DNA from 4 places in the Cytobacillus pseudoceanisediminis genome. Region 2 is predicted to be linked to each of the others. Evidence: riboswitches for the same ligand, from Rfam matches in the RefSeq annotation. Region 2 holds a riboswitch; each other region holds the start of a gene.

Region 1 (3,660 bases), 2.2 Mb from region 2:
CCTGTGTTTGCGAACGTATATTGTATATTATAGGTTTCTACTAATTTATCAACCATCTCACTGTTGGGGGGCACATGGGAGATGTACTCGCCATCAGGGGCTGTGATCAGCAGTTTCCCATTTTTATATTCCTGTACTGCAACAGTCTTCCCATCCTGGGAGGCAATAATTTTTTCCACAGAAGAAAACGGGACTGTCACATCCTTTTTTCCTGCTTGTACGGTCCAAATAACCGCCGCCAAAATCACCGTGATCACCAATGCAATAGAAACAATCGTCGAAGGCTTCTTAAGACGTGATTTCAACTATTTCCCTCCTCATTAAACATACCTACATTATAAGGAAAAAGAATTGTTAATTACAGGGTTTTACACTTTTTAAACGTTGTAAATTATGGAAAAATAATATCTCCTTAGAGGAATTGTGCTATAACAGCATTCCAGGTGCATCATTTTATGATAAAAATGTGACAGAGATGAAGCAAATAAAATTATAAAACATAATAACAATCAAAACTATAAAATTGGAAACTGGATATGAAATAGTGAATAATAGAAACTGTGAAAAAAATATGGGAAAAAGGTGTAAAGATGGCACAGCAGGATTTTACAAAAGGAAATATATTCAAACAGCTCTTGGTGTTCTCAACTCCAATCATGCTCACTAATTTTCTGCAGGTTTCCTATCAATTTATTGATAGTCTGTGGGTTGGGAATCTGCTTGGGGCCGACGCATTGGGAGCTGTGGCGGTGTCCGGCACTGTAATCTTTACAGTTCTTTCTTTTATCATTGGAATAAACAATGCGGCGTTAACGATTTTATCCCAGCAAAAGGGTGGGGATCATGAAGAGGGGCTGAAACAATATTTGAATGCCTTTACCGTCATTCAGACAATTATGTCAGTTGCTCTTGGAATAGCCGGATTCCTGTTTGCAGAAAGAATTTTGGCCATAATGGGCACACCTGCAGGAATGGCTGAAGGTGCAGCATCCTATTTGCAGATTAACTTCATTGGTATTCTGTTTTTATTTGGATACAATTTTATAGGAACCGTACTCAGGGCGCTCGGAGACAGCAAGAGTCCACTGTACTTTGTCCTGATAGCAGTCGTATTAAATGCAATCCTGGACCCTCTTTTTATATCTGTATTCCAGCTTGGTATTGATGGGGCAGCTTGTGCTACGATCCTTTCACAGGGGTTCGCATTTATGATCGGAATGATATTCATACTCCGCAAAAAGCTGGCGCCGTTCACTATTCCTTCTTGGCCGCATAAAGAGGAAGCGGCATTAATTTTCAAGCTCGGCATCCCTTCTGGACTTCAAATGACCGTTATATCGGCTGGTGTTATGGCTATTATGTCTGTCGTCACCTCTTTTGGCGATGACGTGGTTGCGGGATTTGGTGCAGCTCAGCGTATTGACAGCATCATTATGCTTCCTGCGATGGCATTGGGGACTGCAGTCAACAGTATGGCCGGTCAAAATATAGGGAGAAATCAATGGGAACGGGTTCATCAAATCGCCTTGTACGGAGTCATTTACAATCTTGGAATCATGTTTATCATCGCTTTTGGTACGGTCCTATTTGCAGAACACGGGGTGCGCCTGTTTATACAGGATAAAGAATCAGTTCAGTATGGCACTGACTATTTAAAGATCATTGCCTTTTTTTATCCGCTCCTGGGCATTAATTTTATATTGAATGGTGTGGTAAGAGCTTCCGGTGCGATGTTTCAAGTGCTCATACTGAATATCATTTCATTCTGGATCCTGCGCTATCCTTTAACATTCCTATTTTCAAAGTTTATGGGTGATAAAGGAATTGCTGCAGGCATGGGGATAAGCTTTGCTATAAGCAGTGTCATCGCCTTTATGTATTACCGTATCGGAAAGTGGGATAAACAGGCTATATTTGGAGAGGGAAAATAATCCTTTTCACTTTCATTTATTTCATTTATACTAAAATTGGATAATACAATAACGTGCCACAAGGGGAGCATTCTGCTGAGAGTGAATAGTTCGCTGTTCTGACCCTTTGAACCTGTTAGATAATGCTAGCGCAGGAATGTGGAATAAAAGGCGGAAGGGGTTTTTCTGCCTGCTTGTTCTCCCTTGGGGTATCGTCATACGATTATAGGGGGATTTTTTTATGAAAAAATTAAGCCTGACGGCGATGATTGAAGCTTCATTTTTTGCAGCATTTGCTATTATTTTGGATTTCCTTCCATCTATTAAGCTGTCGCCTTCCATTTCGATTTCTGCTGCGATGATTCCCATATTCATTTTGGCATTCAGATGGGGCTTTAAAGTCAGCTTCATTGCCGGTCTATTATGGGGAATATTGCAGATTGCCATGGGTGATGCCTGGATTGCGACTCCGCTTCAGGCATTTATTGAGTACTTTGTGGCATTTGCCTGTATCGGTTTTGCCGGTTTGTTTTTCCGACCAATTCAAAATCAGCTGCGCAGCGGAAACAAGAAAAAGGCATTGGGCTGGGTTGTTTTAGCTGTGTTTGCCGGAAGCCTTGCCCGGTATTTCTGGCATTTCATAGCAGGTGTCCTTTTCTTTGGGAGCTATGCGCCGGAAGGGATGTCACCGGTTCTCTTTTCCTTCCTGGCAAACGGTGCAACCATGCTCGGAGCAGCTATTCTCTGCTCGATTTTAGCAGTATTAATTATATCTTCAGCTCCAAGATTGATCATAAGAAAAACGGATGAAGTTATTCAATCACAAAAACGCGCTTCCTAATATAATCAGCCTCTTTGGAAATTTCCAAAGAGGTTTTTTCTTATTTTAGGAAACTGCTCCTGAAAAATGGGTATATTACTCAAAAAGGGGAGTGATTGTTTGTCAAACACATTGCAGGGCAATATTATTACAGGTGTATATGATGCAGAAACCAGTGCCTTTGAGATCCAGAAGGTTAAAAATTTCAGCACCCAGTCTGTCCTTAACAAAAATCAATGTGAAAATTTGTATAACTATTTATCCCTTCATGAAGAGGATGAGGGAGGACAGATTATTACACTTTACGATCAAATGCCATTAATGCTGACCAGGCAGGAAATAGGCAATTTAAAGAAAGATTTGGAGAACATTAAAAAGCTATATCAGTAGAAAATTGCTTTGCACCTTTGCAAAGCTTTTTTTGCATAAATAAATTTGACAATTTTGTGACAAAAGTTTGACAAATTTGTGAACATAGTTAGAATATTAAATAAAAGGGGATGAAAATATGACTTTAAAACAGCAAAAGGTGCTGCATTTTTTTAGAAATGTTACTGCGGCCGGTATTCTTTTAGGGTTAATTGTCTTTATTTCAAGCTTTTTTGTAAGCGGTCTCACGGGTGAGTATGTTTTATCAATCGGTTTAAGCATTATGGTATCATCCATGCTAATTTTTGGATTCGGATTTTTTATTAATGTGATGGAAGAAATGACAAAGGGCAGCAAGGGAATCAGACAATACAAATAAAACCGGCCTCCAAAAGGGAGACCGGTTTTATTATCTGGCTCATGGGATGGACAAGGCGATTCCGCTTTTCTTGAATTAATGAGCCGCGTGCCCAGAAGTGAGAACCCAAATAGAACCTACTACAATTACAATAACCATAAATACGGCATAAATCATATTAACTAAGTTCGTTTTGCCGTCTT
Region 2 (3,660 bases):
CTGCTGAAGGATTGCCTGCCGGCCACTCTTCGCAGGTGTAAGCCATCTCCCAGAAGCCAAGCTCCAGCTGGCAGCTTTTTCGGAAAGCATCCTTCATTCGCTGCCTTTCTTCCGGTGATGCCGCATCAGCAAGCTCATCCAAACGGTTTCTCATATTCATGGTCACAGCTTCGACCCTTAAATTTGCGTAAAAAGAGATCCATGGATAAAACGGATGGTTCTCATCTGGCTCATATTGCTTCATGAGTTCAAGCCCAATCTCCCAATAAGTCCATGGACAAGGCAATAATGCAGCAAGGATTTCACCCATGCCGCCTGTGTGGGCATGATACATCATATGCTTAACATAATGATCAGCTGTTGGAGGGAGCGGATAGCCCTGCAATGCCTCGTAATCCACGCCAATCTGCTGGCAGAAATTATGGTGGGGATGTACTTCGCTGTTCAATACAAATTCTATTTGCTGATTAAAATATGCAATATCCTTACGCTCTGCTGACTTTGAAATGGCAATCCCATAAATATGCATGAACGCATTCAGATACTCAAAGTCCGCTTTAATGTAATGGGCCAGTGCCTCTTTCGGCACGTCCCCTCTCCCGATACCCTGGACAAATGGGTGCTCAAATATCAGCTGAAACAAATCTTCATTTTCCTTGCGCAGAATCTCTGAAAAAGTCATAAAAATAGCCTCCTTATTAATTACAGAAGCTGCCGGGGAAAAAGCATGAGGATATAAAACGAGGTCCTCACTGCTTCCCTGCGCTGGCATTATCCAGATCAGGTTCCAAGGGACAAAGGAAAAGCTCCTTATCTCAGCCGTAGCGCCCCTAGCAGTTTTCTAACATTTTAATTGTTTTTTACCGATTTTCTAACTTGACGTTTTTCTCTCATAAATTTGGGATTTCGCTTATAACTCTTGAAAATCGCTCATTAAGTCAGATTTCTTTACTATGCTGCTTACTCATCCAGCTTCGCCAGCTCAAAATCATCATATATTCTGAACCAGATTCTTCTCTTTAACCTTTGCCAAAACCATCCAGCCTATGGCCGCACCGGCAATGCTGCTGACCAGGAATGGCGGCACAAAGAAGAATGCCCCAGCTGCGCTTCCCATGAGAACCTTTGCAAAAGGGACTGCAAACAATGCACCGATTATGCCGGTACCTACCACTTCTCCTACAGCAGCCCATATTTTCCGGCCGAACTTCAAATAAAGCACACCTGCCAAAAACGCTCCGATCATGCCGCCTGGAAACGCAAGCAGCGTCCCGAATCCAAGCAAATTACGAAGCAGGCCAATCATAAATGCCACAGCTGCTGCAGGCAGGGGCCAAGCGTCACCGCTGCCAATACATTCACCGCATGCTGCACCGGATAGGCCTTGGCTATGCCTGCCGGAAACCAGAGCAAATGGGATCCCAGTGTCCCAATTGCTACAAATAAAGCCATCGTAGTTAACAATCGGGTTCTGTTCATCTAAACCTCCTTTCTAAAGGGCCGCCTGATTGCTTATCAGGATGGGAAGTATGTATACAAAAAAGCCAGATTCCCTTAAGGACCTGGCTTGGTTTAAGTATATGAATTGACATATAGTCAAATCCTACTTCCCTCCGCTGGCATTAACCAGATCAGGTCCATAAGAGTCAGAAAGCTATAACGCGCTTTCCTCTCAGCCCGCACATTCGGGGCACCCCTAGTAGCTGCATAGATATTTAGTTTGATAAGCTATCTCAAGCTTAACAAATTATTCCGGCACTGTCATCAATCTTTTTGCTTATATACTTTTCTTGGTGCAATCAATGTATTAAGCGCTCTTCGATTTCTGCTGAGAAACTATCGAAGTAGCTTCAGACTTGCCATTTCCTTTAGACTCCCGACTCCTGCCAGAGAAAGTGACACTTTTGTTTCTTCAATAAAGTTGGCAAGTACTTTTTCAACTCCATTCTGCCCGCCAATGGCCAAACCGTACACATACGGCCTTCCCAGGCAAACTGCGTCGGCTCCTAATGCCAGTGCTTTGACCACATCGGAACCGCGGCGAATGCCGCTGTCAAACAATACTGGAATTCTTCCTTTGACTTCCTTCACAACCGGTCCAAGCGCATCAATCGCCGCAATCACTCCATCAAGCTGCCTGCCGCCATGATTGGAGACTATGATTCCGTCTATCCCTTTTTCAACGGCCAGCCTGGCATCTTCGGGATGGAGAATACCCTTTAATAGAATCGGCAGATTTGTTTTCTCTTTTAACCTAGCAATATGCTCCCAGCTCAAGGTTGGATGATGGATATTATCAAGGATTCCCTGAACTACATCACCGTCATGGAGAGTGGCCATAAAGACCGGGTCACTCTCATAGTTTGCTTTTCCATAGCCAAGCTTTAACGGTGAAAAATTGTTTCTTAGATCAGCTTCCCTCCACCCCATCATCACCGTATCTACTGTTAACACAATTGCTTCATAGCCTGATTCCTCCGCCCGGCGCACCATACTGAACGCAGCATCTTCATAATTGGACCAATATAATTGGAACCATTTTGGACTCGTGCCTGTTGCATTTGCGATTTCTTCAATGGAATAACTGGATACCGTGCTCTGGATAAAAGGAATTCCAAACGAAGCTGCCGCCCGGGCAGATGCAAGCTCTCCCTCACTGTGTTCAAGACGCTGCATTCCTATAGGTGCAAGGAATACTGGATAAGGATACGTTTTTCCAAATAAATTCACACTTATATCCGGCACTGATACATCTCTAAGCATCCTCGGTACAATTGAGTATTTTGCAAAGGATTCGATATTCTTTTTCAGCGTTTCTTCTCCCCCGGCTCCTGATTGGACATAGCCAAATCCGCCAGCTCCCATCACTTTCTCTGCTTCTTCTTCCAGTTCCTTAAATGAAATAGGAAAGTTTTCTGCGAAACTAATATTCTCTACTTTTGCCATATTCCAGCCCTGCCTTTTTTGAATTTATTGAAAATAATAACACTTTTTCAGATTTTATGAAACCATCTAATAAAATCATAAATTCGCAGTTACAGCCTTTCCTATACAAATTAGCCGCAATAAGCAGGGATTTCACAAAAAATCATGAATAAACATTTTAACCTTAATGAAATTGGAGTGTACAAAATGTTAATCAAACAGCCTTTTGATGAATTTCTGAAATTCCATTACGAAAGAGTCAGTGAAAGCAATATGAAAGTGACTTTGCCAATTCAGCCGCTCTTTATTAACAGCGCGGGGCTGGTTCATGGAGGCGTCATTTCCACTCTTGCGGATGTAGCGATGGGGAATATTTTCGAGCCGGATGAAAACCAGATGCAATCCGTGGTGACAGCTGATTTAAAGGTCACTTTCCTAAAGGGGGCGACAGGTGAATTTCTTATCGCCAATGCTCACCTTGTGAAGAGGGGCGCACCCTCAACCACACAGACTGCCTGATTTATAACGACCAGGATCAGCTGGTCGCCAAAGCATCGGGAATCTTCGCATCTATCTAAAGTGATTAATCCTATCGTTGCCTGAATAGTTTCGCTGACAGCGATAGGAGGAACCATTAAAGGTTAAAGACAGTCCTAATAGTTTCTATCCTTCTTCTTTTTATACAAGTGGGATACACTGTAAAATACCCCTATCACAACCGAAACGACTAATAAA
Region 3 (3,660 bases), 910 kb from region 2:
CCAGTCAGAATTCCCCACTTCTGGGTAATGCCTGTCCATTCCTGCAAAACAGTCAGATATACGTGGGATACTGCATTTTTTATTTGTTTAAAATTCTCTTTTTCTGTCTCAGACGGTACGAATTCCTTCTCAAAATTCGCTGAATGATTCTTGCCATCTTTATCAGAAAGCTCTGCAATGGCTTTAATGTGCTTTCCATGTTCAAGCTGAAGATTAATTGTAAGGTCGGCTGCATCATTCTCACCCAGCATCACTTCACATTCTTCAAAAAAGAGGTTCCCGATCAGCCGGAGCGGACGATGGAAACGTTCATCCTGTACACCTAAAATTGAAATGTTCAAATTGATCACCTTTTTTAGAAAATATATTAATCTGCCGATGTCTTTGTTTTCTTAGGGGCAGCTGCATAGTGTCTATTTTTCATGTTGACAAACTTCTTTTAGTGTACAGAAATGGGGAAACAAGGTCAATATAAGGGAAATGATTCCTAATGGATACCCAGTATCGCAAAGCAAAAAAAGAGCCGATTTACTAATCGAGCTCTCTTTGATTGATTTTATTTTAATAGATTCATTTTCTTCAGGAAATCAATTGGATGCTGTTTGCGGAAATGTTCTTTGACCATGTAGCTTACACCGTTCTGGTCATTGGATCGTGTCAGCCAGTCTGCTGCTTTTTTGACTTCGGCAGGTGCATTACCCATAGCCACACCGAGGCCGGCGGCTTCAATCATTTCCAGATCATCCTCCGAGTCGCCTATAACGACCATTTGGTTTCGGGAAATTCCGAGATGTTCACATAAATAGAGCAAACCATTCAGCTTTGAAACTCCGGCAGGTACAATATCCATCCGCAGATCACTTAACTTAATGACTTCTACATTTTCAAACATGCCCCTAATGGCTGCCTGGGCATCCTCAAGGTCGTCTTTATCTTCAAAATACACTTCAATTTTTGGCGGTGTGACCGGCTCATCTAAAATGGTGTCACTTAATGAATCCACAAATTGCTGCGAGTAAAAAATGGGATCGCCGGTTGTAAAAACAGTTTTAGCAAGCATATTGGTATTGAGCTTGGTTTTGTTGGCAAGGGAATATTTTTCGTGCACCAGCCTGATTTGACAGGTAAAGCCTTCAAGCAGGCGCACGATTTCAAACGTTTCATCTTCCTGTATCCTTTTTACAAATATCGGCTTTTCCTGAGAAGCTGCAATATAAGCTCCCCTGTGTGTGACCAGCAAGGAATTGATTTTCAATGCTTTGGCCGCTTTTTTCGCGGATGGAAAGCTTCTGGATGTGACAAGTGTTACATAAATTCCTTTTTGCTGCACATATTCAATCGCTTCTTTTGTTGATTTATGAAGTCTTCCATTTGATTGGAGTAGTGTTCCGTCAATATTTAAAGCAAGCATTCTATATATCATCCAATTTGCCCCCTATTCTCGGTGTAAAATTGTCCTATTACACTTTTATGAAGGGAAGGATTGGATTAGAACATGACATGGACAATGCAGAAATTTTTTCATAGCTTATCTGTGTTATTGAAGGCGTTTATCTGTTTTCATAGATCATTTGATTTAAAGAATTGTAAATTAGTCATTTACAATTTGGATGCTCCGTATTAAGATGGAGTCAATAAAAACTGCATATCTTATTTTGCACTAGGGGAGCTTTTAGGCTGAGAAGAACAATCCGTTCTGACTCTTATCACCCGATCTGGATAATACCAGCGTGGGGAAGTGCAGGTGAACGGCTATCATTTCTAGTGTATTGATATCATTCAACTGCATTTCCTTTTGGGAATGCAGTTTTTTAATTTTATATAAACCAGGAGGATGGCAAAATGCAGGAAAATTTCTTATGCGGAACAAGCGAGATTACAGGGTGCAGGTTTTCGATTTATCCAATGACTGACAGGTTTGTGGATGTTATTTTATCTGCTCTAAAAGAAGTGGATACAAGCAAGATATGGATGGAAACAGATGATGTGAGCACTTGTGTGCGCGGCAGGTCCATTCATGTTTTTGATGTAGTCAAAGCGATTTATCTTGAAGCTGCTAAGCATGGTGATCATGTAGTATTTAACGGCACATTTTCAAATGGATGCCCTGGCGATACTGCCGGAGATGCTTATCTTGCTGAAAATGAAGAGAAGGCGAATGAAAAAAATCTGCTGGAATCAGCCAGGAAGTCGCTGTCCAGTTCGCACTTTATCCGATGGGGATTCCTGGATACATGAACGTCATTATGAACCAAGTCGAGCTTGCAAAGGCTCAGGGAACGTTTACTGAAGGAGTGCATTATGCTTCAAGATTAGATGGGAATGCACACGATGTTTTTAAAACGCTGGAAGATGCTTTCGAAAGCTGTAAGAAAAGCGATTCCACTCATATTATCATGACGGTTAATATGTCTGCAAACAGTCCTTCCAAAAAGGGGCTGTGTAAAATGCTCGAAAAATGGAAGCTTCGTGAGGTCATTGTCCTATCTGTACTCGCTGTTGTGTTTGCAGTTGTATACCTGGTGTTCATGCAATTTGGCAACGTGTTATATGGGATGTTTGGCTTAATTGGCTATGATCTGATTTTTGGCATTTGGTTTATTGTTTCAATCATCGCAGCGTACATAATCAGAAAACCCGGAGCAGCCTTTTTATCGGAAACCATCGCAGCGGCCATTGAAGTCATGATTGGCAATGCAGTAGGCCCTCGCCTGATTCTTTCAGGCATGATTCAGGGGATTGGAGCAGAAGCTGTTTTTGCGGCAACTAAATGGAACAATTACCGGACATGGGTTTTAATTGCTGCCGGCATGGGCTCTTCTGTTACGAGCTTTATTTGGGGCTATTTCATTTCCGGCTACGCAGCCCTCTCACCCGGTTATGTAACTGCCATGTTTTTTGTGAGACTGGTTAGCGGTGCTTTGCTCGCTGGATTACTGGGGAAATGGCTGAGTAAGAGTCTTGCTAAAACTGGGGCATTAAACAGCTTCCCTATCGGAAAAGAGCTGAGAAGGGAAAAATCACAAAATGGCATTTCAGCATAACCAGCCTTTATTAATAACAGAAAAGCTGTCCTTCCGGCATGAAGATGTGAAGAATCCTGTTTTTAAGAATGTGAATTTCAGCCTTAATTCAGGGGAAGCTGTTCTATTATTGGGCCCCAGCGGCTGCGGAAAAAGCACGCTTGCTTTCTGCTTAAATAAATTGTATCCGGAAGCCGTTGATGGCGACTTGGATGGCACCATTTCCTTCAAAGGAAAGATACTGGATGAATTCCCGCCAGGTGAAATTAATCAGCACATTGGCATTGTGTTTCAGGATCCTGAAAGCCAGTTTTGCATGACAACAGTTGAAGAGGAGCTGGCATTCGGCCTTGAGAATATGAAAACACCTCCTGCAGAAATTGAGACCAAGATTGATGAAGCACTGGAACTTGTTCATCTTCTGCCATTTAAGCACGCCTTAATCCACACCCTTTCGGGGGGACAAAAGCAAAAACTTGCACTTGCATGTGTATTGTCATTAAAACCGGATATCCTGATTTTGGATGAACCGACAGCAAATCTTGACCCGGCTTCAAGCTATGAACTTACCCGTATCATCAAAGAGCTAAAAGAGGAGCAATCCTTTTCCCTTCTAATCATTGAGCACAAGCTGGAT
Region 4 (3,660 bases), 2.2 Mb from region 2:
TAATAATGGAGAAGGAAGACTTCCCGGTATTTTACTGTGAGGGATTCAATCGTTTTCAGCAATTCTTGATGTTCATCCCGTTCAAGAAATGATGCTTCCGGATCTTTTTCTCTAGCCTTTTTCAGGAAAAAACCTTTTCATTCATGACCATATTGCGGTAATGCCAGCTTTTAAGATAGTCTTTGCTTTTATTAATAGCAATTGTGAAAATCCATGTTTTAAAAGAAGATCTTTGCTGGAAACTTTCCAGCTTTTCATAAACAGTAATAAAGGTATCCTGTGTTAAATCACTGGCCGCATTCCAATCATTCACATAGCTGTATATCAATCTTTTCAAAACGGTACCATACTCATCCATGATCATTTCAAGAACGAGAGCACGGTCTACTTGATCAGCAATTGACCGCTTTACATACTCATCAGAGCTCACATGACTGCCTCCTTGCTAAAATGCCAGCTGCCTATTCCGGCTGCCTTTTGTTTGACTGACAGTTAGACGACAGATGCAAGAAAATCGCTTCAACTTTTTGGCATTTATTAAGCTTATTCAAAAAAAGCGGAGACCATTTAGGAGGCTCCTATATAAATAAATCTACATCAATGCATAGGTTAAGAACAGTAGGAGCAAAAATAATATGGGAGGCATTCATCAACACCTCATTTATTGAGTAATTCCAGCCTTTACATTTAGATTGGGAATAATAATCCCTATATTGAAAAAATGATTCTGCCCAAGTGCTTTGTTTTTGATGGGAGGATTGTTTATTTATATAATGGCTATATTGTGCAAGAAAGAAGGGAGATTATTATGTCACAATCAAATATTGCTCCACAGATCAAATTAATCGCTCTTGATATGGATGGAACCTTGTTGAATTCCAGAGGGGAAATTCCTGATGAAAACCGTAAGGCCATACGAGAGGCAAAGGAAAAAGGAATTGAAGTTATTTTGAGCACTGGAAGATCCAGGCTTACGGCAGGCGACCATTCCGATTCTTTGGAATTGAACTCCTACTTGATCACAGTCAACGGCAGTGAAATATTTGGCCCTGATGGTGAATCAATCTCAAGGACTCCAGTTGATTCAAAAATAATGGAGTGGATGTGGAACCTATCCCAGTCACATAAGACTAATTTCTGGGCAACAAGCTGCGAACGGGTTTGGACGAATGAAATGCCTGAAAATATTCATGACCATGAATGGCTTAAATTTGGATTTGATATATCAGATGATGAAATCAGGGAACTCATTCATAAAGAGCTTCAAACAAAAGGGGATCTGGAGATTACAAATTCCAGTTTAACTAATATTGAGGTAAATGCTCTTGGAATCAATAAAGCTAAAGGTATCCAGAAGGTAACAGAGCTTCTTGGCATTTCGATGGAAAATGTAATGGCGATGGGTGACAGCTTAAATGATATTGCCATGATCGAGGAATCAGGCTGGGGTGTAGCAATGGGAAATGCGCAGGATATTGTGAAAGAAACAGCGAATGCTATTACGGGAACTAATGATGAAGCTGGTGTTGCACAGGCAATCCGAAAGTGGGCTCTTTAAAGAATAAAAACCGGCAATCATGCCGGTTTTTGGTTATTTCGAAGGATTTTTGGCAGTTAGAATCGTTTCTTCTAATTCTACCTCTACATTACCTTTAATCGCCCTGGAAATCATACAGGATGCTTCAGCTTTTTGCGCCAGCTTGCGCGCAAGTGAATGATCCTTTTCAGTCGCATCCGCCTGTAACAAAATAACAGGGCGATGAATAATTTTCTTGTATGTAATCACACCTTTAGTTACATCTACAATACCGGTTGATTCCATCGTAAGGTTTTCTTTCTCGAGTTTACTTCGTTCCATCATAGCTGCCAGGGTAATAATATAACAAGTTGCCGCTGCCCCCAGCAGCATTTCATCCGGATTTGTTCCGATTCCGGGTCCTTCCATTTCTGGCGGAATGGAAACCTTTGTTTTAAGCCCGCCTGTTTCAATTTCTCCAACATCATTCCGAAGTCCTGGCCAATATGCTTTTAATTGGAATTGGTGTTCAGCCATTCTTTAATTCCTCCAAGTTATGTATTTCTATTTACACCTTAAAGAGGAACAGGCAGAATTGCAAGACTTTACAGATTTAACGTTTCAGGCTAAGATGAAAACAGCCAACTTAATAGTTTTACTGCTAGGGGTGCCCGATGCGCGGGCTGAGAAAGAAACCGGACTGTTTTTTACCCTTCGGACCTGATCTGGATCATACCAGCGTAGGAAAGTAGTAATTGCGGGGAACGACTAATTCTCTTAGATTATTCAGCCAGGTCCAATTGCGGATCTGGTTTTTATTTTGTTCTCTAAAACAGATGAATTGGCTATCAATAAGGAGGATTTTCTATGAATCTTAACGATCAGATTGTCATTATTACAGGCAGCAGCAGAGGGCTGGGCAAAGAAACCGCAAAAGCATTCGCGAGAGAAGGAGCGAAAGTTGTCATTAACTATTTCCATAGCGAGGAAAAAGCCCATGCTCTGCAGAAGGAAATTGGCGAAAAAGCCATTGCCATTCGTGCTGATATTCGGGACAGTGTTCAAGTGAACTCCATGTTTCAAGAGACGAAGGAACACTTTGGAGCTCCCATTACAACTATAGTCAATAATGCACTGGTAAACTTTCAATTTGACCCTATTTCGAAAAAAGATGCAGAAACAATTAAATGGGACGATTACAAAAGCCAGCTGGAAGGTGCAATTCTGGGAGCATTGAACACAGTTCAGGCAGGTCTTGAAGATATGAAAAAACTGGAGTTTGGCAGGGTAATCTCGGTCGGCACCAATCTATTCCAGCATCCAGTTGTACCCTATCATGACTATACGACCAGCAAAGCTGCTTTATTAGGCTTCACCAGAAATATGGCGAATGAGCTGGGCCAATATGGAATTACGGCAAATATGGTATCGGGAGGTTTGTTAAAAACGACAGATGCCAGTGCTTCGACCTCTAAGGAAGTCTTTAAAATTATCGAAAACTCGACTGCATTAAGAAAAGTCACAGATCCTCAAGAAGTGGCTGATGCGATAGTCTTCTTCGCTTCTCCATGGGCAAGGGCAGTTACTGGACAAAATCTGGTTGTAGATGGCGGATTAGTTATGAATTAAAGGAGGATATTAGATGAACATTCAGGAGTTTAGCAGTCTATTGGAAAAAGTAAGAGTGTCAAACCCTCTTGTACATAACATTACAAATGTGGTGGTAACAAACTTTACTGCAAATGGCCTGCTGGCAATTGGGGCATCACCAGTAATGGCATATGCACATGAAGAGGCAGCTGAAATGGCTAAAATAGCTGGTGCATTGGTTCTCAATATGGGAACACTGACAGAAAAAGAAGTAAAAAGTATGCTCATAGCGGGTAAATCAGCAAATCAGCATGGGGTTCCAGTCATTTTCGACCCGGTTGGTGTCGGCGCCACGGCTTATCGCACAGATACAGCTAAAAGAATATTAGAAGAGTTAGATATTACCATCATAAGAGGGAATGCTGCAGAAATTGCCAACGCGGCAGGACAGAAATGGAGTATAAAGGGCGTAGATGCAATTGAAGCAGCAGGTAACACTTCAGAGCTTGCTAAGTCGGCAGCAAAAGAACTTGGTGCAGTAACCGTTATTACAG

The links. Region 2 has a riboswitch for thiamine pyrophosphate ahead of thiW (energy coupling factor transporter S component ThiW). Riboswitches for the same ligand answer to the same signal wherever they lie in the genome.
Region 1: linked by a shared signal. The riboswitch ahead of thiT (energy-coupled thiamine transporter ThiT) and the one ahead of thiW (energy coupling factor transporter S component ThiW) in region 2 are both predicted to bind thiamine pyrophosphate.
Region 3: linked by a shared signal. The riboswitch ahead of M5V91_RS15050 (YkoF family thiamine/hydroxymethylpyrimidine-binding protein) and the one ahead of thiW (energy coupling factor transporter S component ThiW) in region 2 are both predicted to bind thiamine pyrophosphate.
Region 4: linked by a shared signal. The riboswitch ahead of M5V91_RS08065 (3-oxoacyl-ACP reductase) and the one ahead of thiW (energy coupling factor transporter S component ThiW) in region 2 are both predicted to bind thiamine pyrophosphate.

Annotation. Positions count from the first base shown of each region.
Region 1 covers NZ_CP097349.1:1,547,494-1,551,153, forward strand. Annotated here, with positions in the region: partial or broken gene M5V91_RS30370 (AAA family ATPase) at 1-56, opposite strand, end outside; gene M5V91_RS08245 (MATE family efflux transporter) at 591-1,931, shown strand; TPP riboswitch at 1,983-2,085, shown strand; gene thiT (energy-coupled thiamine transporter ThiT) at 2,152-2,751, shown strand; gene M5V91_RS08255 (hypothetical protein) at 2,851-3,120, shown strand; gene M5V91_RS08260 (hypothetical protein) at 3,239-3,478, shown strand; gene qoxD (cytochrome aa3 quinol oxidase subunit IV) at 3,554-3,660, opposite strand, start outside.
Region 2 covers NZ_CP097349.1:3,717,281-3,720,940, forward strand. Annotated here, with positions in the region: gene tenA (thiaminase II) at 1-682, opposite strand, end outside; TPP riboswitch at 741-842, opposite strand; partial or broken gene thiW (energy coupling factor transporter S component ThiW) at 992-1,479, opposite strand; TPP riboswitch at 1,592-1,708, opposite strand; gene M5V91_RS20150 (alpha-hydroxy-acid oxidizing protein) at 1,837-2,946, opposite strand; gene M5V91_RS20155 (PaaI family thioesterase) at 3,133-3,444, shown strand; gene M5V91_RS20160 (TVP38/TMEM64 family protein) at 3,579-3,660, opposite strand, start outside.
Region 3 covers NZ_CP097349.1:2,803,041-2,806,700, forward strand. Annotated here, with positions in the region: gene M5V91_RS15040 (coproporphyrinogen III oxidase) at 1-341, opposite strand, end outside; gene M5V91_RS15045 (Cof-type HAD-IIB family hydrolase) at 557-1,423, opposite strand; TPP riboswitch at 1,653-1,754, shown strand; partial or broken gene M5V91_RS15050 (YkoF family thiamine/hydroxymethylpyrimidine-binding protein) at 1,843-2,438, shown strand; gene M5V91_RS15055 (ECF transporter S component) at 2,448-3,044, shown strand; gene M5V91_RS15060 (ABC transporter ATP-binding protein) at 3,028-3,660, shown strand, end outside.
Region 4 covers NZ_CP097349.1:1,515,086-1,518,745, forward strand. Annotated here, with positions in the region: gene M5V91_RS08045 (RNA polymerase sigma factor) at 1-62, opposite strand, end outside; gene M5V91_RS08050 (sigma-70 family RNA polymerase sigma factor) at 122-430, opposite strand; gene M5V91_RS08055 (Cof-type HAD-IIB family hydrolase) at 809-1,558, shown strand; gene M5V91_RS08060 (OsmC family protein) at 1,592-2,053, opposite strand; TPP riboswitch at 2,170-2,280, shown strand; gene M5V91_RS08065 (3-oxoacyl-ACP reductase) at 2,384-3,145, shown strand; gene thiM (hydroxyethylthiazole kinase) at 3,159-3,660, shown strand, end outside.